Regions from separate parts of the Citrobacter sp. ANG330 genome, predicted to be linked through region 1. Evidence: predicted binding sites of a transcription regulator. Region 1 holds the regulator's gene; each other region holds the start of a gene.
The links. Region 1 encodes PhoB, which activates phosphate uptake and scavenging genes when phosphate is short. Its sites were predicted from a motif close to CTGTCATAAAACTGNCNNAT; they were not measured.
Positions count from the first base shown of each region.

Region 2: pstS (phosphate ABC transporter substrate-binding protein PstS) is a predicted target of PhoB. The motif match lies at 3,219-3,238, and genes of this name have one in related genera.
Region 3: kdgR (DNA-binding transcriptional regulator KdgR) is a predicted target of PhoB. The motif match lies at 4,246-4,265, and genes of this name have one in related genera.
Region 4: QNN88_RS17440 (phosphoethanolamine transferase) is a predicted target of PhoB. The motif match lies at 5,240-5,259, and genes of this name have one in related genera.

Region 1 covers NZ_JASJUI010000004.1:119,997-128,122, forward strand. The annotation lists gene sbcC (exonuclease subunit SbcC) at 1-3,038, opposite strand, end outside; gene sbcD (exonuclease subunit SbcD) at 3,035-4,237, opposite strand; gene phoB (phosphate response regulator transcription factor PhoB) at 4,434-5,123, shown strand; gene phoR (phosphate regulon sensor histidine kinase PhoR) at 5,165-6,460, shown strand; gene brnQ (branched-chain amino acid transporter carrier protein BrnQ) at 6,867-8,126, shown strand, end outside.
Region 2 covers NZ_JASJUI010000014.1:25,227-33,352, reverse strand. The annotation lists gene pstA (phosphate ABC transporter permease PstA) at 97-987, opposite strand; gene pstC (phosphate ABC transporter permease PstC) at 987-1,946, opposite strand; gene pstS (phosphate ABC transporter substrate-binding protein PstS) at 2,091-3,131, opposite strand; gene glmS (glutamine--fructose-6-phosphate transaminase (isomerizing)) at 3,450-5,279, opposite strand; gene glmU (bifunctional UDP-N-acetylglucosamine diphosphorylase/glucosamine-1-phosphate N-acetyltransferase GlmU) at 5,634-7,004, opposite strand; gene QNN88_RS21310 (F0F1 ATP synthase subunit epsilon) at 7,317-7,736, opposite strand; gene atpD (F0F1 ATP synthase subunit beta) at 7,757-8,126, opposite strand, start outside.
Region 3 covers NZ_JASJUI010000002.1:182,529-190,654, reverse strand. The annotation lists gene ldcA (muramoyltetrapeptide carboxypeptidase) at 1-736, opposite strand, end outside; gene emtA (membrane-bound lytic murein transglycosylase EmtA) at 875-1,486, shown strand; gene ycgR (flagellar brake protein YcgR) at 1,487-2,221, opposite strand; gene QNN88_RS06625 (GlsB/YeaQ/YmgE family stress response membrane protein) at 2,424-2,678, shown strand; gene QNN88_RS06620 (MFS transporter) at 2,807-4,180, opposite strand; gene kdgR (DNA-binding transcriptional regulator KdgR) at 4,357-5,148, shown strand; gene QNN88_RS06610 (YobH family protein) at 5,251-5,490, opposite strand; gene mgrB (PhoP/PhoQ regulator MgrB) at 5,651-5,794, shown strand; gene QNN88_RS06600 (YebO family protein) at 5,869-6,156, shown strand; gene QNN88_RS06595 (DUF2627 domain-containing protein) at 6,812-6,955, shown strand; gene cspE (transcription antiterminator/RNA stability regulator CspE) at 6,968-7,177, shown strand; gene ftsI (peptidoglycan glycosyltransferase FtsI) at 7,397-8,126, shown strand, end outside.
Region 4 covers NZ_JASJUI010000008.1:135,795-143,920, reverse strand. The annotation lists gene QNN88_RS17470 (TIM-barrel domain-containing protein) at 1-218, shown strand, start outside; gene QNN88_RS17465 (ABC-F family ATPase) at 300-1,895, opposite strand; gene ldtB (L,D-transpeptidase) at 2,113-3,033, shown strand; gene QNN88_RS17455 (anion transporter) at 3,098-4,207, opposite strand; gene mntR (manganese-binding transcriptional regulator MntR) at 4,204-4,677, opposite strand; gene mntS (manganase accumulation protein MntS) at 4,863-4,991, shown strand; gene QNN88_RS17440 (phosphoethanolamine transferase) at 5,266-6,852, shown strand; gene ompX (outer membrane protein OmpX) at 6,919-7,434, opposite strand; gene rhtA (threonine/homoserine exporter RhtA) at 7,824-8,126, shown strand, end outside.

The DNA.
Region 1 (8,126 bases):
ATCACCCCAATGGTTTTGCCGCTGGCGTTGAGCGCATCCAGCGCATCAAGGGCGGTATCCAGTGTTTCACTGTCGAGCGTGCCGAAGCCTTCATCAAGGAACAGCGAGTCAATGCGCGTTTTGTGGCTGACCAGATCGGAGAGCGCCAGCGCCAGCGCCAGACTGACCAGGAAGCTCTCGCCACCGGAAAGGGTACGGGTATCGCGCACGGCGTCGGCCTGCCAGGTATCGACCACCTCCAGTTCCAGCGCTTCACTGGCTTTGCGCTGTAACAGATAACGGCCATGCAGGCGGGTCAACTGGTTATTCGCCAGCCAGACCAGATTATCCAGCGTTAGCCCCTGAGCGAACTTACGGAACTTATCGCCCTCTTTAGAGCCGATCAGTGTATTCAGATATCCCCAGTCCTCAACCTGTTGCATTGCGTCGCTGATTTTCTGCATTAACGCCTGCTGATGTTGGCGGTTATCGCTATCCTGTTTAAGCTGCTGGCGAATCTCGCCCTGACGCGTGGCGTTGTCGCGCACCCGATCGTTAAGCTGTGCCACGGCTTGCTGAATATTTTCGACCGACTGCGTCAGGTCCAGTCCTGCCGGTGGCTGTTGTTGATGCGTCGCCAGCGCCTGGGCTGACTGCGTGGCGAGTGTCTGCGCCTGTTGAAGCTGGTTTTCCAGCGACTGCTTCAGTTGTTCCAGACGCGTGATGGCCTCGTCATCCAGCAGCGCGGCAAGAAACGCTGCCTGATCGACAAACCGACTCTGCGCCAGCGCGGCATCAAACTGCGCCTGCGCGTCGGCGGCGCGCTGAGTCTCCTGCCGCTCCTGTTGTTGTAACGTCTGTAACTGACTCATCAGCGACAGACACTCATCATGAACCTGACGCCAGTTTTCCAGCGATACGCTTTCATCATCCTCAACGTCGATATCTGCGACAGGTAGTGTCTCGAGCAGCGGGGTGAGTTGCGCGATCTGCGCCTGTAACGCCGTCAATTCCGTCTGCCGCTGTTGCCACGTTTGTGCCTCTGCCGCGCGAGCGTCTAACCACGCTTCCTCGCAGCCTTCCTCAGGAAGTGACAACGTATAGCGGCTTAACTGTGCTGTCAGCGTCGCCTGGCGCTGGTCGATTTGCTGGCGGTACTGCGCCACCTGCTGCGCATGGGCGGTAATTTGCGCCTGTAGGTCATGGCGCTGGCTAAGCTGGTAGAGCTGTTGTTCGTGCTCATCCTGTGCCGTCAGCCAGGGTTGAATATCATCCTGCGGTTGTAACGTGATTTTCAGAGCGCCGATCGTGGTCTGCCACTGTTGAGTGAGCGCTTGCTCCTCTTTAGCCAGCGTCTGCGCTTCGCTTTCGTCACGCTGTCGCTGTTGGTTTAACGCTTCCGACTGCCCACGCAAGGCGGCGCCTTCGTCCGCCAGCGCTTTAACCTCTTTTTCTAACGCATCACGCCGTTCCTGATTAACTCCGGGCTCAAGCGCCTGATATGCCGCGACAGCAGGATGAGTGGTTGAACCGCAAAGCGGGCAGGGCTGACCTGCCTGTAACAGTGCACGCTGGTTTTCCAGGTCTTTGATTCGCGCTTCCTGTTCACAAAGGGTTTTAACATCCTGATACTGCTGATGTTTATCTTTATACTGCTGACGTTTTGCCTCCAGCAGGGTATTGAGTCGGGCGAGTTCCTGTTGATTATGCGCCATCGCCGCCTGTAGCTGGCGCAGACGTGTCAGTCGGGGAACAATCTGCCCGTGGAGGGAAAGCAACTGCTGGCGCAGAGGGCGCTGTTTCGCGTGCTGCGCCAGCGCCGTTGTGACCTCATCCGCCGTCAGGTTTAGCGCCACTGGCGGCAGTGCTTCCAGCTTACGGCTATCGTTTATCTGCTGTTGCTGCCATTTTGCCAGTTGCGCCTTATCGCTGACTTGCTGAGCAAAAAGGGCGCGCCATCCTCCTGACTCGTTGCTCCACAGGCGAAAGCGATCGTGTTCGTTTAGCCACTCGTTCAGCGTCTGCTGGGTAGCGAGCAGGGTGGTGGATTGCCGCTCTGCCAGGCGGCGGATGTGATTGCGCAGTGTGAATCTACTCTGTAAGCGAGCATTTACTTCGTTAATCTGCTGACGGGTGCGGAAAACGGTAGCGGATTGCTCCTGAATGCGATCCCATAGCGGGCGCAACGCTCTGGCAGGCTGTGCGAGGCTGAGGGTGGCCAGCTGTGGCTGGGCGTTTTCCAGCGCTTCCTGAGCAGCCCGCTGCGCCAACTGCCGCTGGTTCGCGTCGGCCTGCAATTCGTGTTGTCGCATCAGCCAGTTCAGTCGCTGCTGTTCAGTCTGCTGTTGGGCAAGCAGTTGTTTTTCTTCGTCAGTGAGCGCCTGCAAACTTTCTGTCAGCGTCTGCAACGCCTCTGGCGCTAACAGTGCGACGCCGCTGGCCTGCGCCTGTAATTTTTCCAGTTCGGTACGCGTGATTTTATGCTGCTCAAAAACCTGGGCGGAGATCTGGCCGTAAATTTCCGTACCGGTCAATTCCTCCAGCAGCTCCGCGCGTTCCTTTGGCTTCGCATTGAGGAAGGCGGCGAACTGTCCCTGCGAGAGCAGCATCGAACGGGTAAAACGACCGTAATCCAGCCCGGTCAGTTCTGCCGTCATTTCCAGTTTGTCTTTCACTTTATCGGCAAGGATTTTCCCGTCGGCGCAGCGTGCAAGCTCCACGCGTGGCACCTGCAAATTGCCGTCGGGCTGGTTGCGCGCACGGTTCTGGCACCAGAATGCCCGATACGCTTCCCCTTTCACTTCAAACTCCACTTCCGCCAGGCACTCCGCGGTATCACGGGTCATCAGATCGTTCTGCGATTGCGACACGGTATTCAGGCGCGGCGTCTCGTGGTATAGCGCCAGGCAAATCGCGTCGAGCAGCGTGGTTTTGCCTGCTCCGGTAGGCCCAGTAATGGCAAACAGGCCGTTGCTGGCAAAGGGTTCTACCGTGAAATCGACCTTCCATTCTCCTTTCAGCGAGTTGAGGTTTTTCAGGCGCAGACTGAGAATCTTCATGCCTCATGCTCCCCGGACAGTGTTTGTAGTGTGCGGTGAAAAAGTGATGTCAGGCGTTCGCACTGTGGAGGTTCAAGGGCTTCGAGCGCGAGTCGGCGGGCAAAAACCTCATCCACGCTCAGCTCGCTCAGCGTTTCACGGCGTTCGTTACTCAACATGCGTTCGCGCTGCTCCCGACTGCGGCGAACTAACAGCACCTCAACGGGCAGTGTTTCCGTTAGCGCCTGAATTTTGCGCTGCATATCATGCAGATACTCATCCGTGGTGATTTCGATATCCAGCCAGACCGGAGGGTTCCGATCGCTATCACGCCACTGTTCCAGTTGTTCGGTAATGGCAACGAGATCGCCTTTTAATACTGCCAGTGGTTGGGTGACCGGAACGGTGAGCGCCTCGACGCTGGCTAACTTGCCGTCCTGGAAGTCCACCCGATACACGTATTTGCTTTTGCCGCATTCGTCAAAGCTCAGCGCGAGGGGGGACCCGCAGTAGCGGATATGTTCTGTGCCGCCAATTTTCTGCGCCCGGTGGATGTGGCCCAGGGCGATATAATCGGCAGGCGGGAAATTCTGCGCCGGGAAAGCATCCAGCGTACCAATATAAATGTCACGGACGGCGTCACTTTTGCTGGCGCCCACGGTGGTCAGGTGACCCGTGGCGATAATCGGCAGAGCGCGATCGCCGCGCAGCGCGCAGGCGGCGTCATATTGTTGCTGGTAGTATTCCGTGATGGCCCCCAGCAGATGCTGCTGTTTCTCTGTACCAGAAAGCCCTGCCTGGCTGCTGATAATGTCGCGTGGACGTAAAAACGGCACCGGGCACAGCACCGCGCCAGGTTGGCCGTCGCGACGATTCAGGATTTGGGGAGCATGGCCGGCGCTGGCGACCACTGTAGTATTGAGAAACGCCAGTATTTCTCGAGATTCATTCAGGGTGGCGACGGAGTCATGATTTCCAGCCAACACCACCAGATGACAGCCCGTTTGCTGTAGGTTGACCACAAAACGGTTATAGAGCTCGCGGGCATAGCTTGGCGGTGAGCCGGTATCGAAAATGTCGCCGGCCACGATGATCGCATCCACTTGCTGCTCAACCGCCGTTTCCAGCAGCCAGTCGAGAAAGGCCTGATGTTCAGCGGCGCGGCTTTTGCTGTAAAAATTTTGTCCAAGATGCCAGTCAGAGGTGTGAAGGATGCGCATAACGGTTCCATGGCAAAAAAGCATAAAGGGGATTATAACCATTCGGGGGCTGTAATATCTCGTTTATCGGGTGTCATAAATCAACAACCTAAGGTTAACGTCAGCACGCATTTTCATAAATCTGTCATAAAACTGACGCATAATGACGCCGCATTAAGACTGATGATGACAAGCAACTTATATAACAGGGCAAATCATGGCGAGACGTATTCTGGTCGTAGAAGATGAAGCTCCAATTCGCGAAATGGTCTGTTTCGTGCTTGAGCAAAATGGCTTTCAACCCGTTGAAGCTGAAGATTATGACAGTGCGGTGAACCAGCTTAATGAACCCTGGCCGGATTTGATCCTCCTTGACTGGATGTTGCCCGGCGGTTCTGGTCTACAGTTTATTAAACACCTCAAGCGCGAAGCGATGACCCGGGATATCCCGGTTATGATGCTGACCGCCAGAGGGGAAGAAGAGGATCGGGTGCGCGGCCTGGAAACTGGCGCGGACGACTACATTACCAAACCGTTCTCGCCGAAAGAGCTGGTTGCCCGCATTAAAGCGGTGATGCGCCGGATTTCACCGATGGCGGTGGAAGAGGTTATTGAGATGCAGGGGCTGAGCCTGGATCCGACCTCGCATCGCGTGATGACCGGTGAAAACCCGCTCGATATGGGGCCGACGGAATTTAAACTTCTGCATTTCTTTATGACGCATCCTGAGCGGGTTTACAGCCGTGAACAACTGCTGAATCACGTCTGGGGCACCAATGTCTACGTTGAGGATCGTACCGTCGATGTGCATATTCGCCGTCTGCGCAAGGCGCTGGAAACCAGTGGCCACGATCGGATGGTGCAGACGGTTCGCGGGACTGGGTATCGTTTTTCGACCCGTTTTTGAAAGGCAAGAATAAGAGCCTGGCTCTGAAGGGAGAGTGACCCGTGCTGGAACGGCTGTCATGGAAAAGGCTGGTGCTGGAGCTGATATTTTGCTGTATCCCGGCCTTGATCCTAAGTGCATTTTTGGGTTACCTGCCCTGGTTTTTACTGGCATCGGTAACAGGACTGCTTATCTGGCATTTCTGGAATTTATTGCGCCTCTCATGGTGGCTGTGGGTCGACAGAAGCATGACGCCGCCGCCGGGACGAGGCAGTTGGGAACCGCTATTGTACGGCTTGCATCAGATGCAACTGCGCAATAAAAAGCGCCGTCGCGAGTTGGGCAATCTGATTAAACGCTTTCGCAGCGGAGCAGAGTCGCTGCCCGATGCAGTGGTGTTGACCACCGAAGAGGGTGGGATCTTCTGGTGTAACGGCCTGGCGCAACAGGTGCTGGGTTTACGCTGGCCAGACGACAGCGGACAGAATATCCTGAACCTGCTGCGCTACCCGGAGTTCACGCAGTATCTTAAGCTGCGGGATTTCAGTAGACCGTTAAATCTGGTGCTCAACACCGGCCGGCATCTGGAAATTCGCGTCATGCCGTATACCGATAAGCAATTGCTGATGGTGGCGCGTGATATGACACAGATGCATCAGCTTGAAGGTGCGAGACGCAATTTCTTCGCCAACGTGAGCCACGAGCTGCGTACCCCGCTGACGGTGTTGCAGGGCTATCTTGAGATGATGCACGAGCAGCAACTGGAAGGCGCCACGCGTGAAAAAGCATTGCTGACGATGCGTGACCAGACCTCGCGCATGGAAGGGCTGGTGAAGCAGTTGTTGACGCTGTCGAAAATTGAAGCCGCGCCGGCGCTTTTGCTCAATGAGCAGGTTGATGTTCCGATGATGCTGCACATGGTTGAACGCGAAGCGCAGACGCTCAGCCAGCAGAAGCATACGTTCCACTTTGAGGTGGATAACCAGCTCAAAGTGCTGGGGAATGAAGAACAACTGCGTAGTGCGATGTCGAACCTGGTTTATAACGCGGTAAACCATACGCCAGCGGGAACGCATGTTACCGTGCGCTGGCATCGTGTGCCGCACGGCGCGGAGTTTAGCGTGGAGGATAACGGGCCGGGTATTGCGCCGGAACATATCCCGCGCTTAACGGAGCGTTTTTATCGGGTAGATAAAGCGCGATCGCGACAAACGGGCGGCAGTGGCCTGGGGCTGGCTATCGTAAAACACGCGGTGAATCATCACGAAAGCCGCCTGAATATCGACAGTCAACCGGGCAGAGGGACGCGCTTTAGTTTTGTGCTGCCGGAACGATTAATTGCCAAAAAAAGTGCTTAAAGTACAATCGTAAGGTTTTCTTTCCATAAGCCAGCCAATGCTGGCTTATTTTCTTTGCGGCTAAGATAAGTCTGCTGAATTAATTAACGTCTGGTTGTTTTTTGTTCGCATGATAAGCCAGGACTTTTCCGGATGAATAGTGTTTTATACTGATGTATAATTTGATATCGCTATAATCTTCCAGTTTTTAGATCCCACCTTGCTTTAAAACGTTATAAGCGTTTAAATTGCGCCCCAGATGCTGTCAGACTGACTGTATTCAGGCGGTAAATCGAAAAACTATTCTTTGCTTTCCAGGTTATGGGATATATCCCTCTGGAATGGCTTAAAAAAACCGCTGTTTCTTCCCACAGGGAAAGACAATAAGTCACTTTAATCAACACCACATCCACAGGCCGTAAGCTTTATGACCCATCAGTTAAAATCGCGCGATATCATTGCGCTGGGCTTTATGACTTTTGCGCTGTTCGTCGGCGCAGGGAACATCATCTTTCCTCCAATGGTTGGTTTGCAGGCCGGCGAAAACGTCTGGATAGCGGCTTTCGGCTTTCTGATCACCGCTGTAGGCCTACCGGTGCTGACCGTTATCGCGCTGGCGAAAGTGGGCGGGGGTGTCGATAGTCTGAGCACGCCAATCGGTAAAGTCGCAGGCGTACTGCTGGCGACCGTCTGCTATCTGGCCGTCGGGCCATTATTCGCCACCCCGCGTACTGCGACGGTCTCTTTTGAAGTGGGCATTGCGCCGTTGACCGGCGACTCGACGCTGCCGCTGTTGATCTACAGCGTGGTCTACTTCGCGATTGTCATTCTGGTGTCGCTCTATCCGGGCAAACTGCTGGATACCGTGGGTAACTTCCTGGCGCCACTGAAGATTCTGGCGCTGATTGTGCTCTCCGTTGCGGCCATCATCTGGCCTGCCGGCCCGATCAGCCATGCGATGGAAGCGTACCAGACCGCTGCGTTCTCCAATGGTTTCGTTAACGGTTACCTGACGATGGATACGCTGGGCGCGATGGTCTTTGGTATCGTTATTGTTAACGCGGCGCGTTCTCGCGGCGTGACCGAAGCGCGTCTGTTGACCCGTTATACCGTCTGGGCTGGCCTGATGGCAGGCGTAGGATTAACGCTGCTGTACCTGGCGCTGTTCCGTCTCGGATCTGACAGCGCCACGCTGGTCGATCAGTCGGCGAACGGCGCGGCGATCCTGCATGCCTATGTTCAGCACACCTTTGGCGGTGCGGGCAGCCTGCTGCTGGCGGCGCTGATCTTTATCGCCTGTCTGGTGACGGCGGTCGGTCTGACCTGCGCCTGTGCGGAGTTCTTCGCCCAGTATGTGCCGCTCTCCTACCGCACGCTGGTGTTCATTCTTGGCGGCTTCTCGATGGTGGTGTCCAACCTGGGGCTTAGCCATCTGATTCAGATCTCTATTCCGGTACTGACGGCCATCTACCCGCCATGTATCGCACTGGTTGTATTAAGTTTTACCCGTTCATGGTGGCATAATTCGACCCGCGTTATCGCACCGGCAATGTTTATCAGCCTGATTTTTGGTATCCTTGATGGTATTAAAGCATCGGCAATCGGCGACGTGTTACCGGCCTGGACCCAGCGCCTACCGCTGGCGGAACAAGGTCTGGCGTGGTTAATGCCCACTGTCGTGATGGTG
Region 2 (8,126 bases), on a different contig from region 1:
TTATCATGCCTGATGGCGCGCAGCTTTCAGGCCTACAACAAATAGATTCAACCGTAGGCCGGATAAGGCGATTACGCCGCCATCCGGCAAGTCGTGTTAACCGTGTTTACTCTTGGCGAAAATCACACGCGCCAGAATGTTAAGCAGTAATACGCACAGGGTAATAATCAGCACCCCGGCCCACGCCAGTTGCTGCCATTCCGCAAACGGACTCATCGCAAATTTAAAGATGGTGACCGGCAGGTTAGCGATAGGCTGCATCATGTCGGTGCTCCAGAACTGGTTGGAGAGCGCCGTAAACAGCAGTGGAGCGGTTTCACCCGCGATACGCGCAATCGCCAGCAGAATACCGGTCATGATCCCGGAAACAGACGCTTTCAGCGTAATCGCGGAGATCATTTTCCACTTCGGCGTGCCCAGCGCATACGCCGCTTCACGCAGGCTGTCCGGCACCAGTTTCAGCATGTTTTCGGTGGTTCGAATCACGATAGGCACCTGCAGCAGCGCCAGCGCAATCACGCCCGCCCAGCCGGAGAAGTGCTCCATCTGCGCCACCACAATGGTGTACACGAACAGGCCAACGACGATAGACGGGGCGGAAAGCAGAATGTCATTGATGAAGCGAATCACTTCCGCCAGCCAGGATTTGCGGCCATATTCCGCAAGATAAATCCCGGCCATGATGCCCAGCGGCGTACCAAACACGGTCGCCCAGAGGATTAACAGACCACTGCCCGCCAGAGCGTTCGCCAGACCGCCACCTGCCGTATTTGGCGGCGGCGTCATTTCGGTAAACAGCGCCAGCGACATCCCGTCGATGCCACGGGTAATCGTGGACATCAGGATCCAGACGAGCCAGAACAGGCCAAATGCCATCGTCGCCATAGAGAGCGTCAGGGCGATGCGGTTTTTCATCCGGCGACGCGCCTGCATTTTGCGGCGGGATTCCGCAAGCTGAGCGGTGTTTTGCATTTCAAGCGTAGCCATTAGCGTGCCCCCTCGTTCTTCGCAAGGCGCAGAATCATAAACTTGGACGCGGCCAGCACGATGAAGGTAATCACGAACAGAATAAGACCTAACTCCATCAACGCCGCAACGTGCAGGCCGGATTCGGCTTCCGCAAATTCATTCGCCAGCGCAGAAGTAATACTGTTACCTGGCATATACAGCGACGCGCTGTCGAGCTGGTAGGTATTACCGATGATAAAGGTGACCGCCATCGTTTCACCCAGCGCACGTCCCAGACCCAGCATAATACCGCCAATCACCCCATTTTTGGTGAACGGCAACACGATGCGCCAGATAACCTCCCAGGTGGTACAGCCGATACCGTAGGCAGACTCTTTCATCATTACCGGCGTCTGTTCGAACACATCACGCATAACCGCCGCGATATACGGGATAATCATGATGGCGAGAATCACCCCTGCTGCCAGAATACCGATACCAAACGCCGGGCCAGAGAACAGCGCGCCAACAAACGGAATGTTGGAAAGGACGTTGCCGACCGGCTCCTGGAAATAAGTGGCAAACAGCGGAGCAAAAATAAACAGGCCCCACATGCCGTAGACGATACTCGGAATAGCCGCCAGCAGTTCAATCGCGATGCCCAGCGGGCGACGCAGCCAGCCAGGCGCGAGTTCGGTCAGAAACAGGGCAATGCCGAAGCTCACCGGAACGGCGATCAGCAGGGCGATAAAGGAGGTGACCAGCGTACCGTAGATCGGTACCAGCGCCCCGTAGATGTCATTTGGCGCATCCCAGTCTTTCGTCCACAGGAATGAGAAACCAAATTTCTCAATGCTGGGCCAGGAGGAGATGATCAGAGAGACAATAATGCCACCCAACATCAATAGCACAATCAGCGCAGCCAGTTTTACCAGCGCGCTGAAGATTTTGTCACCCTTTTTACCCGGTGGGTTAAAAGCAGGCTTGGTTGCAGCCATAAATCACTCTTTCCATTAAACGCGTTTACGAAATTGCCCATGCCGGATGGCGCTACGCTTATCCGGCCTACAAAGCGGGCCTACAGGCGGAACTGTAGGGCGGATAAGCGTAGCGCCATCCGCCAATTCGTCAAAGATATTCTGTTAGTACAGCGCTTTACCGCTGCTATCCTTCACATTGGTCTTCCATGCTGCACGGATCTGCTCAACCACGCTGTCCGGCAGGCTGGCGTAATCCAGGTCATTCGCCTGTTTGCCGCCATTTTTGTATGCCCAGTCGAAGAATTTCAGCACTTCAGCACCCTGCTCAGGTTTCTTCTGCTCTTTGTGAACCAGGATGAAGGTAGTGGAGGTAATCGGCCACGCATCATCACCTTTCTGGTTCGTCAGATCCTGTGCGAAGGATTTACTCCAGTCAGCGCCTTTCGCGGCGTTAGCGAAGTTCTCTTCGGTCGGACTAACCGGTTTACCGTCAGCAGAAATCAGTTTGGTGTATGCCAGGTTGTTCTGCTTAGCGTAAGCGTATTCAACGTAACCGATGGAACCTGGCAGACGCTGTACGAACGCGGCGATACCGTCGTTACCTTTACCGCCGAGACCAGTCGGCCAGTTAACGGTAGAGCCTGCGCCCACTTTGGTTTTCCACTCTTCGTTCACTTTCGCCAGATAGCTGGTGAAGACGAAGGAGGTACCGGAACCATCAGCACGACGTACAACGGCGATGTTCTGAGAAGGCAGTTTCACGCCCGGGTTCAGTTTGGTGATGGCTTCATCATCCCACTTCTTAATTTTACCCAGGTAGATGTCACCCAGCGTTTTACCATCCAGCACCAGTTCGCCAGACTTCAGACCCGGGATGTTTACCGCCAGCACCACACCGCCAATGACGGTCGGGAACTGGAACAGGCCTTCCTGATTCAGTTTTTCGTCAGACAACGGCGCATCAGATGCCCCGAAATCGACGGTATTCGCTGTAATTTGTTTAACACCACCGGAGGAGCCGATACCCTGGTAGTTGACTTTACTACCGGTCTCTTTCTGATAAGTATCAGCCCATTTGGCATACACCGGCGCAGGAAAAGTTGCACCTGCGCCTGTCAGACTTGCTGCTGCTAACGCAGAGAACGCGCTCATCGATAAGGTCGCGGCGACAACAGTTGCGACAGTGGTACGCATAACTTTCATAATGTCTCCTGCATGATTTTCGTAAATCATTGTTAAGTGGCTACGATGAGCAAAATAGGACAAACAGGTGACAGTTAAATGTACGAAATATGACAGTTTTATGACAATGAAAATCTCCATTAAATCAGTATCATTTTTTTCCTGTTTATCATTAACTTAACTGGATATATGACAACAGCTTTTCAGGAAAATTTTCTTTTTGTGACACTGAAAAAAGTAGCTGAAGATGAAGATTTGTCACATTAAAACGGCGGGAGAATTGATTAAAAACAGCACAGGGGTGAAAAAAATGCCCCGCTTTCGCAGGGCATGAGCCTTTTACTCGACGGTAACCGATTTTGCCAGGTTACGCGGCTGATCCACGTCGGTGCCTTTAATCAGCGCCACGTGATAAGCCAGCAGTTGCAGCGGCACGGTATAGAAGATTGGTGCAATCACCTCTTCGACATGCGGCATCTCAATGATGTGCATGTTGTCGCTGCTGACAAAACCAGCGTCCTGATCGGCGAAGACATACAGCTGACCGCCACGGGCGCGTACTTCTTCGATATTAGACTTCAGTTTTTCCAGCAGTTCGTTGTTTGGCGCAACAACGATAACCGGCATATCGGCATCAATCAGCGCCAGCGGGCCGTGTTTCAGTTCACCTGCCGCATAGGCTTCAGCGTGGATGTAGGAGATCTCTTTGAGCTTCAGTGCACCTTCCAGCGCAATGGGATACTGATCGCCACGGCCCAGGAACAGGGCATGGTGCTTGTCAGAGAAATCTTCCGCCAGGGCTTCAATACGTTTGTCCTGAGAGAGCATTTGCTCGATACGGCTCGGCAGCGCCTGCAGGCCATGAACGATGTCATGCTCAATGGACGCATCCAGACCTTTCAGACGTGCCAGTTTCGCCACCAGCATGAGCAGAACGGTTAACTGAGTGGTAAAGGCTTTCGTCGACGCCACGCCGATTTCCGTACCGGCATTGGTCATCATCGCCAGATCCGATTCACGTACCAGAGAGGAGCCCGGAACGTTACAGATGGCGAGAGATCCCAGATAGCCCAGTTCTTTCGACAAACGCAGGCCTGCCAGCGTATCCGCCGTTTCACCCGACTGAGACAGCGTGATCATCAGGCTATTACGGCGTACTGCTGATTTGCGGTAGCGGAATTCAGAAGCGATTTCGACGTCGCACGGAATGCCGGCCAAAGATTCAAACCAGTAGCGAGAAACCATCCCGGAGTTGTAGGACGTGCCACACGCGATGATCTGGATATGCTCAACCTGAGACAACAGCTCATTAGCTTTTGGTCCGAGTTCGCTTAAATCCACTTCGCCGTGGCTGATGCGACCGGTCAGGGTGTTTTTAATCGCGTTCGGCTGTTCGTAGATCTCTTTCTGCATGTAGTGGCGATAAATACCTTTATCACCCGCGTCATATTGCAGATTAGATTCGATATCCTGACGCTTCACGTCCGCGCCCGTTTTATCAAAAATGGCGACGGAACGGCGGGTGACTTCTGCAATATCGCCTTCTTCCAGGAAGATAAAGCGACGGGTCACCGGCAATAGCGCCAGCTGATCGGAGGCGATAAAGTTTTCCCCCATCCCCAGGCCGATAACCAGCGGGCTACCTGAACGCGCAGCCAGCAGTGTATCCGGATGACGGGTATCCATGATGACCGTACCGTACGCGCCGCGCAGTTGCGGGATGGCGCGCAGCACGGCATCACGCAGTGTACCGCCCTGTTTCAGCTCCCAGTGCACTAAGTGAGCAATCACTTCGGTGTCGGTTTCTGAAACGAAGGTATAGCCGCGCGCTTTCAGTTCTTCACGCAGCGGTTCATGGTTTTCGATGATGCCGTTATGCACCACCACAATGTGTTCAGAAACATGCGGATGCGCGTTTGCTTCCGAAGGTTCGCCATGCGTTGCCCAGCGAGTATGAGCAATACCAGTGCCGCCGTGCAGCGGATGTTCTTCCGCAGCCTGAGACAGCATCTGTACTTTACCCAGACGACGCAGACGGGTCATATGACCTTCTGCATCCACCACGGCCAGACCCGCAGAGTCGTAACCACGGTATTCCAGACGACGTAAACCTTCGAGAAGGATTTCAGCTACATCACGTTGCGCGATAGCGCCAACAATTCCACACATAGTTTTTTATTTCCGAATCAAGGCATTATGCCTGTCGTTGTCTTTCGACCTGTATTTACCCTGCGTCTTTCACGCTGCGGCTGCGTTGGCTTCTCGTTCTCGCCACGGTCACTTACTTAAGTAAGCTCCCATGGACTCATACGCTTGCCGCCTTGCCACAACGCGAAATCCTTTGGGTAACGCCCTTTCGGGCACCCCGAGCCTTGTAGAGAGTGGGGTTATTTTTATGGGTACTGCTTGTGGGGGGAGATATATATTTATCTCCTCTCCCGGGTTTGCCTGATGACGGCTACGCCTTATCAGGCCTACTCAATCGTAGGCCGGATAAGCGAAAGCGCCATCCGGCAAAAATATCTATTTTTTCTTCACCGGGCGTTTCCAGCCCTGCTTGTTAACCTGCGGCACGCGACTTATCACCAGTTCATTATCCGCAACATTACGGGTGACGGTGGTCCCGGCAGCGATGGTTGCCCCATGGCCTACGGTTACCGGTGCCACCAGCTGAGTATCGGATCCAACAAACACATCATCGCCAATAATGGTTTTAAACTTGTTCGCGCCGTCGTAGTTGCAGGTAATGGTGCCTGCGCCAATGTTCACGTTGTCGCCAATTTCCGCATCGCCCAAATAGGTCAGGTGGCCGGCTTTTGAGCCTTTGCCAAGACGCGCTTTCTTCATCTCGACAAAGTTCCCGACGTGAGCGCCTTCCATCAGCTCCGCACCAGGGCGCAGACGGGCAAACGGTCCGATGGTGCAGGCCGCATCAAGATGGGCATCTTCCACCACGCTGTACGGGCTGATTTCACAGTCATCACCAATAACGCTGTTTTTAATGACGCAACCCGCGCCAATCTTCACGCGATGGCCCAACGTGACGTGACCTTCGATGATAACGTTAGTATCAATTTCAACATCTCGCCCGTGAGCGAGCGTACCGCGCAGATCAAAACGCGCCGGATCGCGCAGCATCACGCCCGCCAGCAGCAGTTTTTCTGCCTGCTCGGACTGGTAAACACGCTCCAGGCGGGAGAGCTGAAGACGGTTATTCACCCCTTCGGTTTCGCTAATACGCGCCGGATGTACCGCCGCAATCTCACGCCCTTCCTGGTACGCCATCGCAATAATGTCGGTGATGTAGAATTCACCCTGCGCGTTGTTATTGGTCAGTTTAGACAGCCAGCGCTTCATGTCCGCGCCATTGGCAATCAGGATCCCGGTGTTGATCTCCTGAATCCTGCGCTGTTCGTCGCTGGCATCTTTGTGCTCAACAATGCCGGTCACTTTGCCGTTTTCACGCGTGATACGACCATAACCGCTTGGATCGTCCAGCACGACGGTCAGCAAACCGATGCCGCCCTGGGGTTTGGCTTCACGCAAGCGAGTCAGGGTTTCAACAGAGATCAGCGGGACATCGCCGTAGAGCATTAAAATGTCTTCATCATCGCCAAAGAATGGCGCAGCCTGCTGCATAGCGTGGCCGGTGCCCAACTGCTCCGCCTGCAGAACCCAGTTCAGGTTCTCTTCTTTCAGGCTTTCTTTAAGCAGATCGCCGCCGTGCCCGTAGACCAGATGCACTTGAGATGAGCCTAATTCATTTGCTACATCAATGACATGCTGAACCATCGATTTCCCGGCAAGGGTATGCAGCACTTTTGGAAGATCGGAATACATACGTGTGCCTTTGCCTGCGGCAAGGATCACTACGCTCATCGCTTTATTCAACATACGCGCCCTGACTGTAATTTGAGAACGAATTTATACCGTTTCACGTTGAAAATACTACATTTTTTTCGTCGTGAAATGGGCAGAGGATAAAACGCACAATCGCGAGTTTTCCTCTACGAAGATAGAGACATTTTCGTCCATTGATGCGGCTTTTGTCTTCTGAAAAGTCACCTGATATCGCGATTAACGCGCCAGGCTAATGTTTTTGCTCTTTTTTTGATCCAAAAAGAAAGATGACGTAAAGAGCACAACAATGACAGGCAAAAAAAAACCAGCCTGAAATCAGACTGGTTTTCGTTTTTTAACCCGGTGTTACATCGCTTTTTTGGTCAACTCGATAACGCGCAGTTTTGCGATCGCTTTGGCCAGTTCCGCAGATGCCTGAGCGTAATCCACGTCACCATGAGAGCTCTTAATGTGCTCTTCAGCCTTACGTTTCGCTTCCAGGGCTCTCGCTTCATCGAGATCCTGCCCGCGAATCGCGGTATCAGCCAGTACGGTCACGCTGCCTGGTTGCACTTCAAGAATGCCGCCAGACAGGTAGATAAACTCTTCATGACCGAACTGTTTAACGATGCGGATCATACCAGGCTTAATGGCGGTGAGCAGTGGGGCGTGCCCTGGGAAAATACCCAGTTCACCTTCACTACCCGTTACCTGGATTTTCTCGACCAGACCAGAGAACATTTGTTGCTCTGCGCTGACGACATCCAGGTGGTAAGTCATTGCCATATCACCCTCCGATTAAGGCGTTAAAGTTTTTTGGCTTTTTCTACGGCTTCTTCGATAGAACCAACCATGTAGAACGCCTGCTCTGGCAGGTGGTCATACTCGCCTTCCATGATGCCTTTAAAGCCACGGATGGTGTCTTTCAGGGAAACGTATTTACCCGGAGAACCGGTGAATACTTCCGCAACGAAGAACGGCTGGGACAGGAAGCGCTGGATCTTACGCGCACGTGCTACCACCAGTTTGTCTTCTTCAGACAGTTCATCCATACCCAGGATGGCGATGATGTCTTTCAGTTCCTGGTAACGTTGCAGCAGGGACTGTACGCCACGCGCGGTGTCGTAGTGTTCCTGACCTACCACCAGCGGATCCAACTGACGGCTGGTAGAATCC
Region 3 (8,126 bases), on a different contig from region 1:
CGTAACCCGCATCATACTCATTCGGGGTGCTACCGCTAAAACTGCCCAGCACAATGGCGCTCTGCCGGTTCAATATACCGGCGTCAACCAGTTGCAATAACATGCGCTCGACGCGAAAAGGGTGCTCGTTAATGTCTTCCAGTACCAGAACACCGTTTTCTATTTTGGGCATCCACGGAGTGCCAATCAGCGAAATCAGCATCGCCAGATTACCGCCCCACAGCGTTCCTTCGGTGTGACACGCCGGGCCATCGCCGTTCCATTCCACCGTGTACTGCGCGTTGCGCAGCGCCTGCCAGAAATGGGTTTGCGTAAACGTATTCAGCTCCGGCGCGCCAAAATTTGCCGCCAGCATCGGACCGCTGAAAGTGATGACATTACCCAGCGCCAGCAGACCGCACTGAATTGCCGTAAAATCGCTGTGCCCGCAAATGAGTAGCGGATCCTGTCGTTGCCGGGCGATCAAGGCCTGCCAGTCGATGTGCCCCAGCAGGCGACTGGCACCATAGCCGCCGCGTACGGGCATCACAATCGTGTCGGTTGCCGTGAGCGTCGCAAGGCGGTTCACGTCCGCCAGACGCTCTGATTCCGTACCCGCAAAGCGTTGATCGCGGCGACTGATCACTGCCGTATTATCGACCTGGTGCCCCGCCTCCTGAAGGCGCTGGATACCAAGCAAAGCCGCGTGCTGATTGATGCAATAGCCCGAGGGGGCAATTAAGTGAAACCGGGACATGGCAATTCCTTGCTACAACAGAAACCAAATGTATATCATGCCGCCTATAGTAGAACGTTTTGCCGGATGGCGCTTTGCTAATCCAGCATACAACGGTGATTATAGTAACGAAGCGTTGCGGTGATAAGGACAGAAGACGTGAAATTGAGATGGTTTGCTTTTTTGATTGTGTTGCTTGCGGGTTGTAGTTCAAAACAAGATTATAAAAATCCGCCGTGGAACGCGGAAGTGCCGGTGAAGCGGGCCATGCAATGGATGCCGATCAGCGAAAAAGCCGGTGCGGCGTGGGGCGTTAGCCCACAATTGATTACGGCAATCATCGCGATTGAGTCAGGTGGAAATCCCAATGCCGTCAGTAAATCGAATGCAATAGGGCTGATGCAGCTGAAAGCGTCGACGTCAGGGCGCGATGTCTATCGTCGGATGGGCTGGAGCGGTGAACCCTCCACCAGCGAACTGAAAAATCCGGAACGTAATATTTCTATGGGGGCCGCCTACCTGAGTATTCTGGAGACGGGTCCGCTCGCTGGTATTGAGGATCCGCAGGTGATGCAGTACGCGCTGGTGGTCTCCTACGCAAACGGTGCGGGCGCGCTGCTGCGTACGTTCTCCTCTGACCGGAAAAAGGCGATTAACAAGATCAACGATCTCAGTGCCGACGAGTTTGTTGAGCACGTTGCCGATAACCATCCGGCCCCCCAGGCGCCGCGCTACATCTATAAATTGCAGCGTGCGCTGGATGCGATGTAATCAGCCGCGCACTTTGTTCGACCTCTCCCGTGCTTCGCGCTCAAGGGAAAAGATAATCCGCTGAAGTTCCCTCTCCGCCGCCGGGCCTACGTTGAGAAAACGAAAGCTCAGGCGGGGAGTGGAAATTGTTTCATTTTTCCCGTCAATCACTTTGCGTTCTGTCACAGAGATCAACTGTGCATCAAAGTGAAACAGGCCCCATTCCCCCATATCCAACGCCATCTGCGAAAAACGCATGCCTTCCGCGAGCCCTGGTGGCCTCGGACCTTCCAGCAGTGCGCCCATTCCGCCGAGAGAAAGATCGAACAAACGAAAACGCAGGGTGCTGTTATCCGGCATCTGCGCTGTACACCCGTAGGGAGGATGAAGCGGCGCGCTGATGCGAAAGTATTCCCGTCGCTGCACAAACCACAACGCCGGTGGAAGCGGGGTAATAAAGGCCGGAAGCTGCTGATATTCACCGCTCTGCAACTGCTCAAGGGTAAATTCGACCTTCGCACCCTGGGTTTCGGCAGTGATGGTAATATTGCGCGCCTTCTGCACGGCGAGGTTTTCGTTTTGCTGACTGCCAAAGTCCATCACCAGTCTTTGTGCCGAGACGTCAAGGATCTTGCTGATGAATTGCCCGCCGGACCAGGAAATGCGCAATGGCACCTGGTTACTGTTTACGTCGCGAAGAACGCCCAACACCGCTAACGGATTTTGCTTCAGGAACTGCTCATTATAATGACTCACGCGAAATGACCCCTGGATGCCTGACAGTCTATCGAACGTTTATCGGCAAGACGCAAAAGAACTTAATACAAACGCGTGATTTTTTTACCAAAGACAAATAATTCAGTCCCAAAGAAACAGCGAGGATCAAGGGGTTGCCTATACTTAACGGACAAGCGCAAGAATCTGTTGCGTATGGTTTCCCTGAAAAGAGGGTCTGAATATGGGAATTATTGCCTGGATTGTATTTGGTCTGATTGCCGGTGTTATCGCCAAATTGATCATGCCGGGGCGTGATGGCGGCGGCTTCATCCTGACCTGTATTCTCGGCATCGTGGGTGCTGTGGTGGGCGGGTGGCTGGCGACCATGTTTGGCATTGGCGGCACGATCAGTGGCTTTAATCTTCACAGCTTCCTGGTCGCCGTGGTCGGCGCCATTGTGGTGTTGCTGGTGTTCCGACTCGTGCGCCGTGATTAACAACCCGATTTCGGCGGGAGTAATGCCAGCCAGCTAAGCCGCGGGCTGGCAGTATTACCCGCTTCGCTCTATTCCTCAGAACGCTTACACAGCCACAGGGGCGGCATTACGTCCGCGGACGCGCTTTTTTACGCCTGCGCCCGGGGTTGCGTGATGCGTAGACCGCTCACTACCGCGGCCACGGTCGCCAGAATCCCTGCCGCCAGCAGAGAAACGTGCGTGCCGTTATCCCCAAACTGGTTCAACAGCAGTGCGACCAATGCTGCGCCTGAGCTTTGTCCCAGCAGACGGGCGGTTCCCAACATACCGCTGGCGCCACCGCTGCGTTCGCGCGGCGCAGAAGTAATGATCGTGTGGTTATTGGGGGATTGAAATAAGCCAAACCCGGCACCGCAAAGGATCATTGGCCAGATGATATTGAGATCGGAGGGTATAGCAGGTAGCAACACCAGAGCAAAAAGTCCGCTTGCCATCACCAGCAGGCCCAGCGCGCCCAGCAAACCGGCATGGACGCGTTCAATCAGATACCCGGCCAGCGGAGCCATAACCATCGTTGCCAGTGGCCAGGGAGTGAGTAGCAGTCCCGTTTCAACTTCGCTACGTCCCAGCACCGTTTGCAGATAGAAGGGAAGGGAGACCATCGCCAGCATCTGTGCGCAGAAGGAGCAGATTGACGTGCCTATCGACAGTGAAAATAGCGGAATACGCAGCAGGTCGATCGGCAATAACGGCACCGGTAATGAAAGTTGACGGCGGATAAAGAAGAAGCCCACCACGATCAGCGCCACCAGTTCAGCACCGACCAGCGTCAGGGACTGCCCCTGTGCAAAACCGCTCAGCGCGGTGATCAACAAACCAAACGTCAGTGCGTTCATCACGGCGCTGGGGATATCAAAACGTGGTTTATGGTTGCGCGAACCATTGGGAGGAAGAAAGCGCATGGCCAGAATCAACGCAATAACCCCTAACGGCACATTAATCAGAAACAGCCATTTCCAGGAAGAAATGGAGAGGATCGCCGCGGCAATGGTTGGGCCAGCGGCCGCAGAGACGGCGACGATAAAAGAATTGATGCCCATCCCACGCCCCAGATGGCGCTGAGGATAAATCAGACGGATTAAGGCGGTGTTGACGCTCATCAGCGCCGCGCCGCCAAACCCTTGCACAACGCGCGCCATCGTCAACATCTGTAGCGAGTCCGCGAGTGCGCAAAACAGTGAGGCCAACAAAAAAACCACCAGTCCGCATTTGTAGATGCGTCGATAGCCAAACATATCGCCCAGAAATGATAGAGACAGTAATGAGACGACAATGGCTATCTGATAGGCGTTGACGACCCAGATTGAGCTGGCAGCCGAGGCGTGCAAATCAGTGGCTATGGTGGGGAGCGCCACGTTGGCAATGGCACCGTCCAGCACCGCCATCGAAATACCGATAACGATGGTTAAAATTGCGCCATATCGCTGCGGAAGCGGCAGACCGTCGGTCTGGGATTTATTCATATGATTGATGGTTTTTGCGAAGAATATGATCAGGGTAGTGATTTTAGCATTGATATTCAGGCGTTATATCGCAGATTTGTAACGAAGTAAGCAAAGATGGATTGCGGGCGCCATGCCATGAAATTATAATAAAAAATCGTTCTGATTTTTATAAAACACTCGTAATGAGGTGATAGATGGCTAACGCAGATCTGGATAAACAGCCTGATTCTGTATCTTCCGTGCTGAAAGTTTTTGGCATTCTGCAGGCGCTGGGTGAAGAGCGCGAAATAGGGATTACCGAGTTATCACAACGCGTCATGATGTCAAAAAGCACCGTTTATCGCTTTTTACAGACCATGAAAACACTGGGATATGTGTCACAGGAAGGGGAGTCTGAGAAATATTCTCTGACGCTGAAGCTGTTTGAACTGGGCGCTCGCGCGCTACAGAATGTTGACCTTATCCGCAGTGCGGACATCCAGATGCGCGAACTCTCTCGTCTGACGAAAGAGACGGTGCACCTCGGCGCGCTGGACGAAGACAGCATCGTTTACATTCATAAGATTGATTCGATGTACAATCTGCGCATGTATTCTCGTGTTGGCCGCCGTAACCCGCTCTACAGCACCGCGATTGGTAAAGTGTTGCTGGCCTGGCGCGATCGTGATGAAGTGAAACAGATTCTGGATGGCGTCGAATACAAACGCAGTACCGGGCGTACTATCACCACCACGGAGGCATTGCTGCCGGTGCTGGATAAAGTCCGCGAACAGGGTTATGGCGAAGATAACGAAGAACAAGAAGAAGGTTTACGCTGTATTGGCGTACCGGTATTCGATCGTTTCGGCGTGGTGATTGCCGGTCTGAGTATCTCGTTCCCGACGCTGCGTTTTTCCGAAGAAAACCTGCATGACTACGTATCGATGCTGCATACTGCGGCGCGCAAAATTTCAGAACAGATGGGTTACAACCATTATCCGTTCTGATGACGTCATGGGATCGACAGTAAAAGAAACGGCCGGCATTTTCGCCGGCCGCTTTAATCCTGCTTAAGAAAACCGTATAGCGCTGATCGCGTTGTCGGGATATTAACCGTTATCAACGACCACGGTACTCTTACGCAATATCGGACAATCCGTTAACCCGATGATGCCGCTATCGGTATGAACATATTGCGCAGTTGCTGTGCCTCGCGCGGTGAGATACTTGCATTGCAAACCCAGTCCGGCCGCATTCTCCTGACTGCCTATCAGAACACCATACCCACTGAGTAATAATCCAATCCAGACAAGCGCAAACAATACGATAGCGCGAACAATCAAACGCATTATGACCTCTTTTCTTCTATAAGTTAGACTGAGCTTAGCGCTTACGCTCACTGATACAAGTAAATGATTCTTAAAAAAACGCGAATGTCTACTGTAGTTAGCCCTGGTTTAAGATACGCATGATAATTTGGTGGCATAAGATGTTGATGCGGAGAGTGGAGTGAAAAAGTTTCGATGGATAATCCTGGTCGTGGTGGTGCTCGTGTGCCTGCTGTTGTGGGCCCAGGTGTTCAACATTATGTGTGACCAGGATGTACAGTTTTTCAGCGGAATTTGCGCCATCAATAAATTTATCCCCTGGTGAGATGATTTTTTCATCCGTTGATTTCCTTCCTGTGGCGCGGTGGTAAAATGGCGCGTCTACATTGAGGTGGTGAAATGAACGAAGTAGTGAATTCCGGCGTGCTTAATTTTGCGTCGTTGATTGTATCGGTGGGGGTTCTGGTTATTGGGCTGGTGCTGTGGTTCTTTATCAACCGTGCGAGCTCGCGAACCAATGAGCAGATTGAGCTGCTTGAAGCGTTGTTAGACCAGCAGAAGCGACAAAATGCATTATTGCGTCGTCTCTGTGAAGCGAACGAGCCGGAAAAAGTGGCTGGGGTGTCGGCTGAGGCCAATAACCCGCAAGAGGATGAGGATATCATCCGTCTGGTCGCAGAACGTTAATCTCCTTGTCAACAGGAAGCGAATGGGCTGGCGCCTCGCCGGTCTTTGCTTCCTGTTTTGTTATCCTGCACGCTATTAGTGCAGTCGCCTGTCGCTTCGCTATATCCGTTCCTTCTTATCCATTGCGCGGGTTATTGTCTGCACACACTTAATTATATTTATCCATACGTTATAAATGTGATCTTCTCCGTTTTGTGAGAATGATCGGTTTTATAATAAGCGAAACGTTTCTTTCCCTATTTTTGTGCATTGTCATCATTCTTTCATTAAATGAGTGCATAAGAACAGTGGATATCAAGATGGAGCGAAATGCGGCGTTATTATGATACCGGGTCATTTTGCGTTGAAACAAATTAGGCATAACAAAGCAGAATTTGTGATAACGGTAGATCGCCACATTTTGTCATCGCGACTACCTGGAATTCGCGAGCTTATTGAGCTATGGTTGAAAAGTCCCCGCTGCGTTGCGGGTCTGACACGGGTTCAGCACGGGCGCGGGAATATATCGGTTTAGAATTGACGCATAACTATGCTGATGTTCTGTATCGACTGGCGAGATTTGTGCGACCGATCGAGACACGTTTAAAAATGGCTTGCCATAATTAACGTTGTATGTGATAACACGTTTTGGGTTAAACGAGGTACAGTTCTGTTTATGTGTGGCATTTTCAGTAAAGAAGTCCTGAGTAAACACGTTGTCGTTGAATACCGCTTCTCTGCCGAACCTTATATTAGTGCCTCAAGCAGTAATGTCTCAGTTTTATCTATGTTATGCCTGCGGGCGAAGAAAACACTCTAAGGAATTTTGCAAATGGCAAAGATTAAAGGTCAAGTTAAGTGGTTCAACGAGTCTAAAGGTTTTGGCTTTATTACTCCGGCTGATGGCAGCAAAGACGTGTTCGTACACTTCTCCGCTATCCAGGGTAATGGCTTCAAAACTCTGGCTGAAGGCCAGAACGTTGAGTTCGAAATTCAGGACGGCCAGAAAGGTCCGGCTGCTGTTAACGTAACAGCTATCTGATCGACACCACTGATTTGAAGCGCATCTGCGCATCAACCTCAGATTTAAAGCCTCGCTGATGCGGGGCTTTTTCATTCATCTTCCTTCAAAGTATGTCTGAATGCCTCCTTCGTTAGCGCTTTGTTGCAAAGCCGTGATGTTATTAGCATAGTTTTCACCGCTTTTCCGCCGTTATTCCCGTTAAATCAGTCACCTGAATATCATTTTTCCGGAGAACAGGTGAAAAAGAAAAGTGATGGTACGGTGCGAAGTTTCACACCGCTACGCTTTGCACTACTTTGTATCGCCATACTGCTGAGTCTGGGGTTACTCCTGGGACGCGTCGCATGGTTGCAGATTGTCGAACCCGATCGCCTGGTCAGGCAAGAAGATATGCGCTCATTGCGTGAAGTTACCATAGCATCGCCGCGGGGAATGATCACTGACCGACAGGGGCGGCCACTGGCGGTCAGTGTACCGGTAAATGCGGTCTGGGCTGACCCCAAAACGCTGTTGAGCAAAGGGGGCGTTGGCGTCAACGAACGCTGGCAGGCGCTGGCGAATACGCTGCATCTTTCGCTCACGACCCTGGCGGCACGCGTTAACCACAATCCGTCGGCACGGTTTATCTATCTTGCACGCCAGGTCTCTGCGCAACAGGCAAAATGGATCGATAAGCTGGATCTGCCAGGGATTAACCTGCGCGAAGAGTCCCGGCGGTTTTATCCGGCAGGGCATGTCGCGGCGAATCTGATTGGCTTCACGAATATTGATGGGCAGGGTATCGAAGGGGTTGAGAAAAGCTTTAACGCCCAGTTAACGGGAAAGCCAGGTTCTCGACTGGTGCGCAAGGATAAATTCGGTCACGTGATTGAAAACATCACGGAAGTGAATCCTGTGCCGGCACATCAACTACAACTTAGCATCGATGAGCGCCTGCAGACGGTCACCGAGGATGCGCTGGACAACG
Region 4 (8,126 bases), on a different contig from region 1:
TGCTGTTTGAAGATGATGGTGAAAGCTGGGGCTACCAGAACGGCAATGCGCTGTGGGTGGAATGGGAAATGGTGTGCGACGGCGCAACCATCAATCTGAAGGTGGACGCCCGCGGCAATTATCGTCCGGCATGGAAAGCGCTGAAGGTGTCGTTACCGGCAGGAGAAAGACGCAGGCTGTTGGTGAATGGTGTCGAAGGGAGTGAGTGGGTGCTCTAAACAATGCCGGGTGGCGGCGTCGCCTTACCCGGCCTACAACGTTGCTGTAGGCCCGGTAAGCGTAGCGCCACCGGGCTTTTTTTAGTTCTCGATACCTTTACTGCGCAGATAGTCTTCGTAGTTGCCGCTGAAGTCCACTACGCGCTCTGGGGTGATTTCCAGCACGCGGGTCGCCAGCGAGCTCACAAATTCACGGTCGTGAGAAACGAAAATCAGGGTTCCCTGATACATCTCCAGCGCCATGTTAAGCGATTCGATGGATTCCATATCGAGGTGGTTAGTCGGTTCGTCCATGACCAGAATGTTTGGCTTCTGCATCATCAACTTACCGAACAGCATACGACCCTTTTCACCACCCGACAGTACCTTCGCCGGCTTTTTGATGTCGTCCTGGCTGAACAGCAGACGACCGAGGATGCTGCGCACCGCCTGTTCGTCATCGCCTTCCTGCTTCCACTGGCTCATCCAGTCGAAAACCGTCAGATCGTTTTCGAATTCATATTCGTGATCCTGCGCGTAGTAGCCAATGCGCGCATTCTCAGACCATTTCACGGTTCCGCTGTCGGCGTCCAGATCGCCCACCAGCGTTTTCAGCAGCGTCGATTTACCCACGCCGTTGGTCCCCAGTACCGCCAGTTTTTCACCGACTTCCAGCAGCAGATTCACGCCTTTAAACAGCGGACCGTTATCAAAACCTTTGCTGAGCGCTTCCACTTCCAGCGCGTTACGGAACAGTTTCTTATCCTGTTCGAAGCGAATGAACGGGTTCTGACGGCTGGAGGCCTTCACTTCGTCGAGCTTAATTTTATCAATCTGACGGGCGCGAGACGTCGCCTGGCGAGATTTAGAGGCGTTGGCGCTAAAACGGCTGACGAAGGATTGCAGGTCTGCAATCTGTGCTTTTTTCTTGGCGTTATCCGCCAGCAGACGTTCGCGCGCCTGGGTCGCGGCGGTCATGTATTCATCGTAGTTACCCGGATAAATCCGCAGTTCGCCGTAGTCGAGATCCGCCATGTGCGTACACACCATGTTCAGGAAGTGACGGTCGTGCGAAATGATAATCATGGTGCTGTCACGTTCGTTCAGCACCTGCTCCAGCCAGCGAATGGTGTCAATATCCAGGTTGTTGGTCGGTTCGTCGAGCAGCAGAATATCCGGATTGGAAAACAGCGCCTGCGCCAGAAGGACACGCAGTTTCCAGCCGGGAGCAACTTCACTCATCGGACCGTAGTGTTGTTCCACCGGAATACCGACGCCAAGCAGCAGTTCACCGGCGCGCGCTTCAGCAGAGTAACCGTCCATCTCGCCGTATTTCACTTCCAGATCGGCCACTTTGTAACCGTCTTCTTCGCTCATCTCCGGCAGCGCGTAAATGCGATCGCGCTCCTGCTTCACTTCCCACAGTTCACCGTGGCCCATAATGACCGTGTCGAGCACGGTAAATTCTTCAAAGGCGAACTGATCCTGGCGCAGTTTACCGATACGCTCATTGGGATCGAGGGAGACGTTCCCCAGCGTCGGTTCGAGGTCGCCGCCGAGAATTTTCATAAAGGTGGATTTACCGCTACCGTTAGCGCCAATCAGGCCGTAACGATTGCCGCCGCCAAATTTGACGGAAATGTTTTCGAACAGCGGCTTACTGCCGAACTGCATGGTGACGTTGCTGGAAACTAACACGGACGTATCCTAAAGAATATGTGACAAACCGCGTATTATGCCACAAGTCTGAAAGAAGATCGCGCCCTGTAGCGAACGACTACACTGGGGGGACAGGAAAAAAATGTGATTTCGTACACATCTGAATTCCCTGTGAACAGGAATGCACATATAATGCGCTCCCAACACTACAGAATTCTCAACCCAACAGCCTGCCAGGCAATGAATCTCGCATAACATGAATATGAAATTAACAACGTTTTTCGCGGCAGCACTCGCGGTCGTCGGCTTTTGCAGTACCGCATCTGCTGTCACTTATCCCCTGCCAACGGATGGTAGTCGCGTTATTGGTCAGAATCAGGTCATCACCATCCCGGAAGGTAACACGCAGCCGCTGGAGTATTTTGCTGCAGAATACCAGATGGGGCTTTCCAACATGCTGGAAGCCAACCCGGGCGTGGATACCTTCCTGCCGAAAGGCGGCACCGTGCTGAACATTCCGCAGCAGTTGATTCTGCCGGACACAGTGCACGAAGGCATTGTGATTAACAGCGCCGAAATGCGTCTGTATTACTACCCGAAAGGCACCAATACGGTGATCGTCCTGCCGATCGGTATCGGTCAGTTAGGTAAAGACACGCCAATCAACTGGACCACCAAAGTTGAGCGTAAGAAAGCCGGACCGACCTGGACGCCAACCGCCAAAATGCACGCTGAATATCGTGCCGCAGGTGAACCGTTGCCGGCTGTCGTTCCCGCCGGTCCGGATAACCCGATGGGTCTGTACGCGCTGTACATTGGCCGCCTGTACGCCATTCATGGTACTAACGCCAACTTCGGTATCGGCCTGCGCGTAAGCCACGGCTGCGTGCGTCTGCGTAACGAAGACATCAAATTCCTGTTTCAGAATGTGCCTGTCGGGACGCGCGTACAGTTTATCGATGAGCCGGTAAAAGCGACCACTGAGCCTGATGGCAGCCGTTACATCGAAGTTCACAACCCACTGTCGACGACTGAAGCGCAGTTTGAAGGCGGCGAAATCGTACCGATTACGCTTTCGAAGAGCATTCAGAACATCACCAATCAGGCCGATGTTGATCAGAGTATTGTGGAACAAGCGATTCAGAACCGTTCAGGGATGCCGGTTCGTCTGAACTGATACAGATCTGGACAGTAAAAAGGGCGGATGATTTCTCCGCCCTTTTTATTGATTTTGTTCAGGATTATCTCAACAGCAACAGCCCATACCCCACCAACGCCGCCCATATCAGCATCGGCAGCGAGTAAAGATGAAAGCGCCACCAGATACGCCGATCATTCGCCATCCGTAAAGCAATCAGATTCGCCAGCGAGCCCGGCAACAGACCAAATCCACCCACATTCACTGCCCAGGCCAGCAGTACCGTAGGAGGGACATAGTTCAACAACAAAATGGTGCCAGGGACATTACTGATAACCTGCGACAGGCCAATCGCCGTCAGCCACAGGCCAGCCCCGGAAAGCGTGCCGACGTGATTGAACACTCCCTGAAGAACCGGCAACTGCGTGAGTAAATGGACATCAATAAACATCGCCATAAACACCAGCAGCAGCGTCCAGTCCACACTCAGCACCACACGACGCGCCAACAGCAGAAACCCTAGCGCCACCAGCGCCAGCCCCACCAGTTCTTGTTTGAGTTCCAGCGCCGTCAGAAAGACGATGTACAACCCGAGACATCCCCATACCAGTCGCGGCTGCCACTGCGGCGCAGGCGTGCCGGTGTGGTACGACAGTGGCTTATCCGGAAAACAAAACCAGCACATCACCAGCAGCGTCAACATCATCACAACGGCAAGCGGCGCCATCTGGCTGATAAATGCTAAAAATGAGAGGCCGGAACGCCCCCACAACAGAATATTTTGCGGGTTGCCGATCGGCGTCAGCAGTGAACCGGCATTGACGGCCAGTGCTTCAAAGATGATTAGTCGGTTAACCGGTATCGCGCACAACTTCTTCAGGGTGATGGTGAGTGGTACGACGATAAAGAGCGCGACGTCATTAGTCAGAAAGGTCGAGAGCAGCGCTGCCGCCAGGACCATGAACATCGCCAGACGGCGTTCAGTGGCAAACCGGCGGGTCATTTTGCGACCGAGCACATCAAAGTAGCCGCTCAGCTCAACGCCCTTGGTCAGCAGCATCAAACCACTCAGCGTGATAATGGTATGCCAGTCAATGGCACCGGGCCAGGTCCGGGGCGTGAACGGCACCCACAGACTCAACGCTACACCCACGATAATCAGTAGCTGAAAAAAACGGTCGCGTTTCAGCGCCCGTAAAAAAGGCAGATTCATTCTGATGATGTTCCGTGCTGCTCGGTAAACAGACGAAATGCGTCCAGCGTCTCCTGACTCACGTGATGTTCCATTCCCTCGGCATCGCGACGAGCAATCTCTGCGCTCACCCCCAGCACCAGCAGAAAGTTCTCGACAATCTGATGACGTTCGCGGCTCTCCTGCGCCAGCTTCTCCCCTTCCGGGGTTAAGAAAACACCGCGCCAGGGAATCATTTCGATCAGTCCTACCGAGGCCAGACGCTTGAGCATCTTGGCCACCGTCGGCTGAGACACGCCAAGCCGGGCCGCCATATCCACCTGACGCGCTTCGCCGACCTCGATAATCAGGTCAGAAATCAACTCAACATAGTCGTCAATCAGTTCACGACGATGCGCCTCTCGAACCTGACGAAACCCTTCGACGTGCTCCTCAACATTCACTAACTGCGTCACTTTTTTTGTTGTTGGCATACCTGCGCGACGACTCATTCTGCTTCCTCATTCCTGTGACGCATTAACCGCATCTAATTAGAGAACGGCCATTGTAAACCAGAGTTGCTTCGGCACAAAAAATTAACGTTTTAGCAATAGCTATATAATATAGCCTGTGCTATATCTGTATGTAATGCAGTCATCCCTCACGGATCGAGGGACCAGAAAGTCAGGAGGTCAATATGAACGAGTTCAAGAGGTGTATGCGCGTGTTTAGTCATTCTCCCTTTAAAGTCCGGTTAATGCTGCTCTCGATGCTGTGCGACATGATCAACAGCAAACCCGGGCAGGATAAACCCTCAGAAAAATAACGCGGCGTCGCGGTACGCCGCTTCATCTGGCTGTCATCTACGGCCGTTACACTTCTGTTTTTGTCAAAATAACCCTTCTTTTGTCGGATTTGCTAACCCCTTCGCAAAACAATTTCTTTCTGCCAGTTGACCTTCACATTCACACGCTCTATCTTCTTGCAGCCCTGCCTAACTTGCGGCTCGCAGATGCGGACCTCTCCCTCTTCACGCACTCTCAGCAGGTAATGACCCTTGGCGCCAGGGTAAGCACATGGCGTTTTTATGATAGTGGCATATGAATTTAACCCTCAAAGACTCGCTTCTTGCCCGCAGCCGGACTCTTAGCCCGTGGACTGGCTTTTATGTTTTGCAGTCCCTGCTGATCAACCTGGCGCTGGGCTATCCGTTTAGTCTGCTCTATACCGCTGCCTTTACCTGCATTTTGCTGTTGCTCTGGCGTACTGCGCCGAAAGTACAAAAGGTGCTGATCGGCGTGTGTTCGCTTGTCGCTGCCTGTTACTTTCCTTTCGGCCAGGCCTACGGATCGCCAAACTTTAATACGCTGCTGGCACTTCACTCGACCAATATGGAAGAGTCCACGGAAATCCTGACGATTTTCCCCTGGTACAGCTATCTGGTGGGGGTGTTTATCTTTGCACTTGGCGTCATTGCCGTGCGTCGCAAACCTGAAGTCGAGAGAAAACGCTGGAACAGGTATGACAGCCTGTGTCTGCTGTTCAGCGTGGTCGCTTTTTTTGTCGCCCCCGTGCAGAACCTGGCCTGGGGCGGCGTGTTTAAACTAAAGGACACGGGCTACCCGGTGTTCCGTTTCGCCAAAGACGTCATCGTCAATAACAATGAAGTGATTGACGAGCAGGAGCGCATGGCGAAGTTCGCCAGCATGAAAGACACCTGGACCGTCACCGCCGTGAAGCCGAAATATCACACCTACGTGGTGGTGATCGGTGAAAGCGCGCGTCGTGATGCGCTGGGGGCGTTTGGCGGTCACTGGGATAACACCCCGTTTGCCAGCAGCGTTAACGGCTACCTGTTTGCCGATTACGTCGCGGCCAGCGGGTCAACGCAAAAATCGCTCGGGCTGACCCTAAACCGGGTCGTTGATGATAAGCCGCAGTATCAGGATAATTTTGTCACGCTGGCAAACCGCGCCGGTTTCCAGACCTGGTGGTTCTCGAATCAGGGACAGATTGGCGAATATGACACCGCCATCGCCAGTATCGCAAAGCGGGCTGATGAAGTGCATTTTCTCAAAAGCGGCGACTTCGAGGCGGACAAAAACACCCAGGACGAAGCGTTATTAAAAATGACCGCGCAAGTGCTGGCAACAGAACGTACCCAGCCGCAGCTGATTGTTCTGCATCTGATGGGGTCTCATCCGCAGGCTTGTGACCGCACAAAAGGGAAGTACGACACGTTCGTCCAGTCGAAAGAAACCTCCTGCTATCTCTATACCATGACCCAGACCGATGACCTGCTGCGAAAACTGTACGATCAGCTTCGCAACAGCGGCGGCAGTTTCTCTATGGTGTACTTCTCCGATCACGGTCTTGCCTTTAAAGAGCGCGGGAAGGAAGTGCAATATCTGGCGCACGACGACCAGTTCCAGCAAAACTTCCAGGTTCCATTTATGGTGCTTTCCAGTGATGATAAAGCGCATAAGATAGTCAAAGCGCGGCGTTCCGCTAATGACTTCCTCGGCTTCTTCTCGCAGTGGACAGGCATTAGCGCAAAAGAGATTAAGATGAAGTACCGGTTTATCTCTGAACAGAAAGCCGGGCCGGTGTACATCACTAACTTCAAATTACAGAAAGTGGATTACACCCACCTCGGAACCGACATTTTTAGCACAAAATCGCGCTAAGCCGCCGCTAACAGCAGGCAAAAAAAATCCGCCTCATGAGGCGGATTTTTTATATCACGAAAGTGATTAGAAGCGGTAACCGACGCCGGCAATCCAGGTGCCAACATCAACGCTACGAATACGGCTCTGCTCGTAAGAGAAGTCCAGCGCAACGTTTTCGATCGGGTTGAACTGCAGACCGGCACCATAAGAGAAACCGTAGTCGCTGGTGTCATCTTTGTAGCCAGGGTAGTTAGTCTGCTGGAATTTACCGTAACCCACACCAACAACACCGTAGATGCTGGCCCAGTCGTTCAGACGGTAAGCCGGACCCGCAGTGATGCCGTAGTACTGAGATTTGTTGTAATCGCCTGCACTGTTAGTACGATCTTTTTCAGTGTAAGTGAAGGAACCAATTACGCCCAGCGGGTTGTTGTCCTGCTCATAGCGATACTTCAGGTTGAAACCGTTCATTTTGTTCGCTACGCCCTGAGCATCGCTCTGAGCATAACCACCCGTAACGGTAGAAGTCGCAGCAACAGCGGAACCTGCGGAGATAGCCAGAACAGCGGCCAGTGCTGAAAGACATGCAATTTTTTTCATAACCACCTCAAATGTGCTTCAAATAAGTCCTAAGTTTTAAATATATCAAAAATTGATGAGAAACTCTTTACGATTAGCGATGTCTAAGGGGCCATTTCGTGTAACAGAACATTTCCACAAACCGCTATCCCTTTCAAATAACATCACTTTTCTGGATTTTCGCCCCATTATTACGCGCATAACAAAGGGTATTCATCCAGATTATTCCTAATTTGCCAGCATATTAATCCATCAATCTGCCGCCATTTTACGGCTTTCCAGAAATTTTTTTTCAACGAAGACTCAACCGTAGATGGTTATTTCCATTACACTGCCTCTTTTACTTTTCTATACATAAATCAGGCAAATTGCTGGTTGCCGTATATTTACAGTCATTGTCAGGAGAACGGATGCCCGGGTCGTCACGTAAAACACCAGTTTGGTTACCCATTTTAGTACTGCTTATCGCCATGTGCTCGATCCAGAGCGGCGCATCGCTGGCAAAATCACTGTTCCCGCTGGTCGGCGCGCCTGGTGTAACGGCCCTCCGCCTGGCCCTGGGTACGCTGATCCTTATTGTTTTCTTTAAACCCTGGCGTCTGCGTTTTGTCAAAGAGCAGCGCCTGCCGCTACTCTTTTACGGTTTGTCGCTGGGAGGAATGAACTACCTCTTTTATTTGTCTATTCAGACGATCCCGTTGGGGATCGCTGTT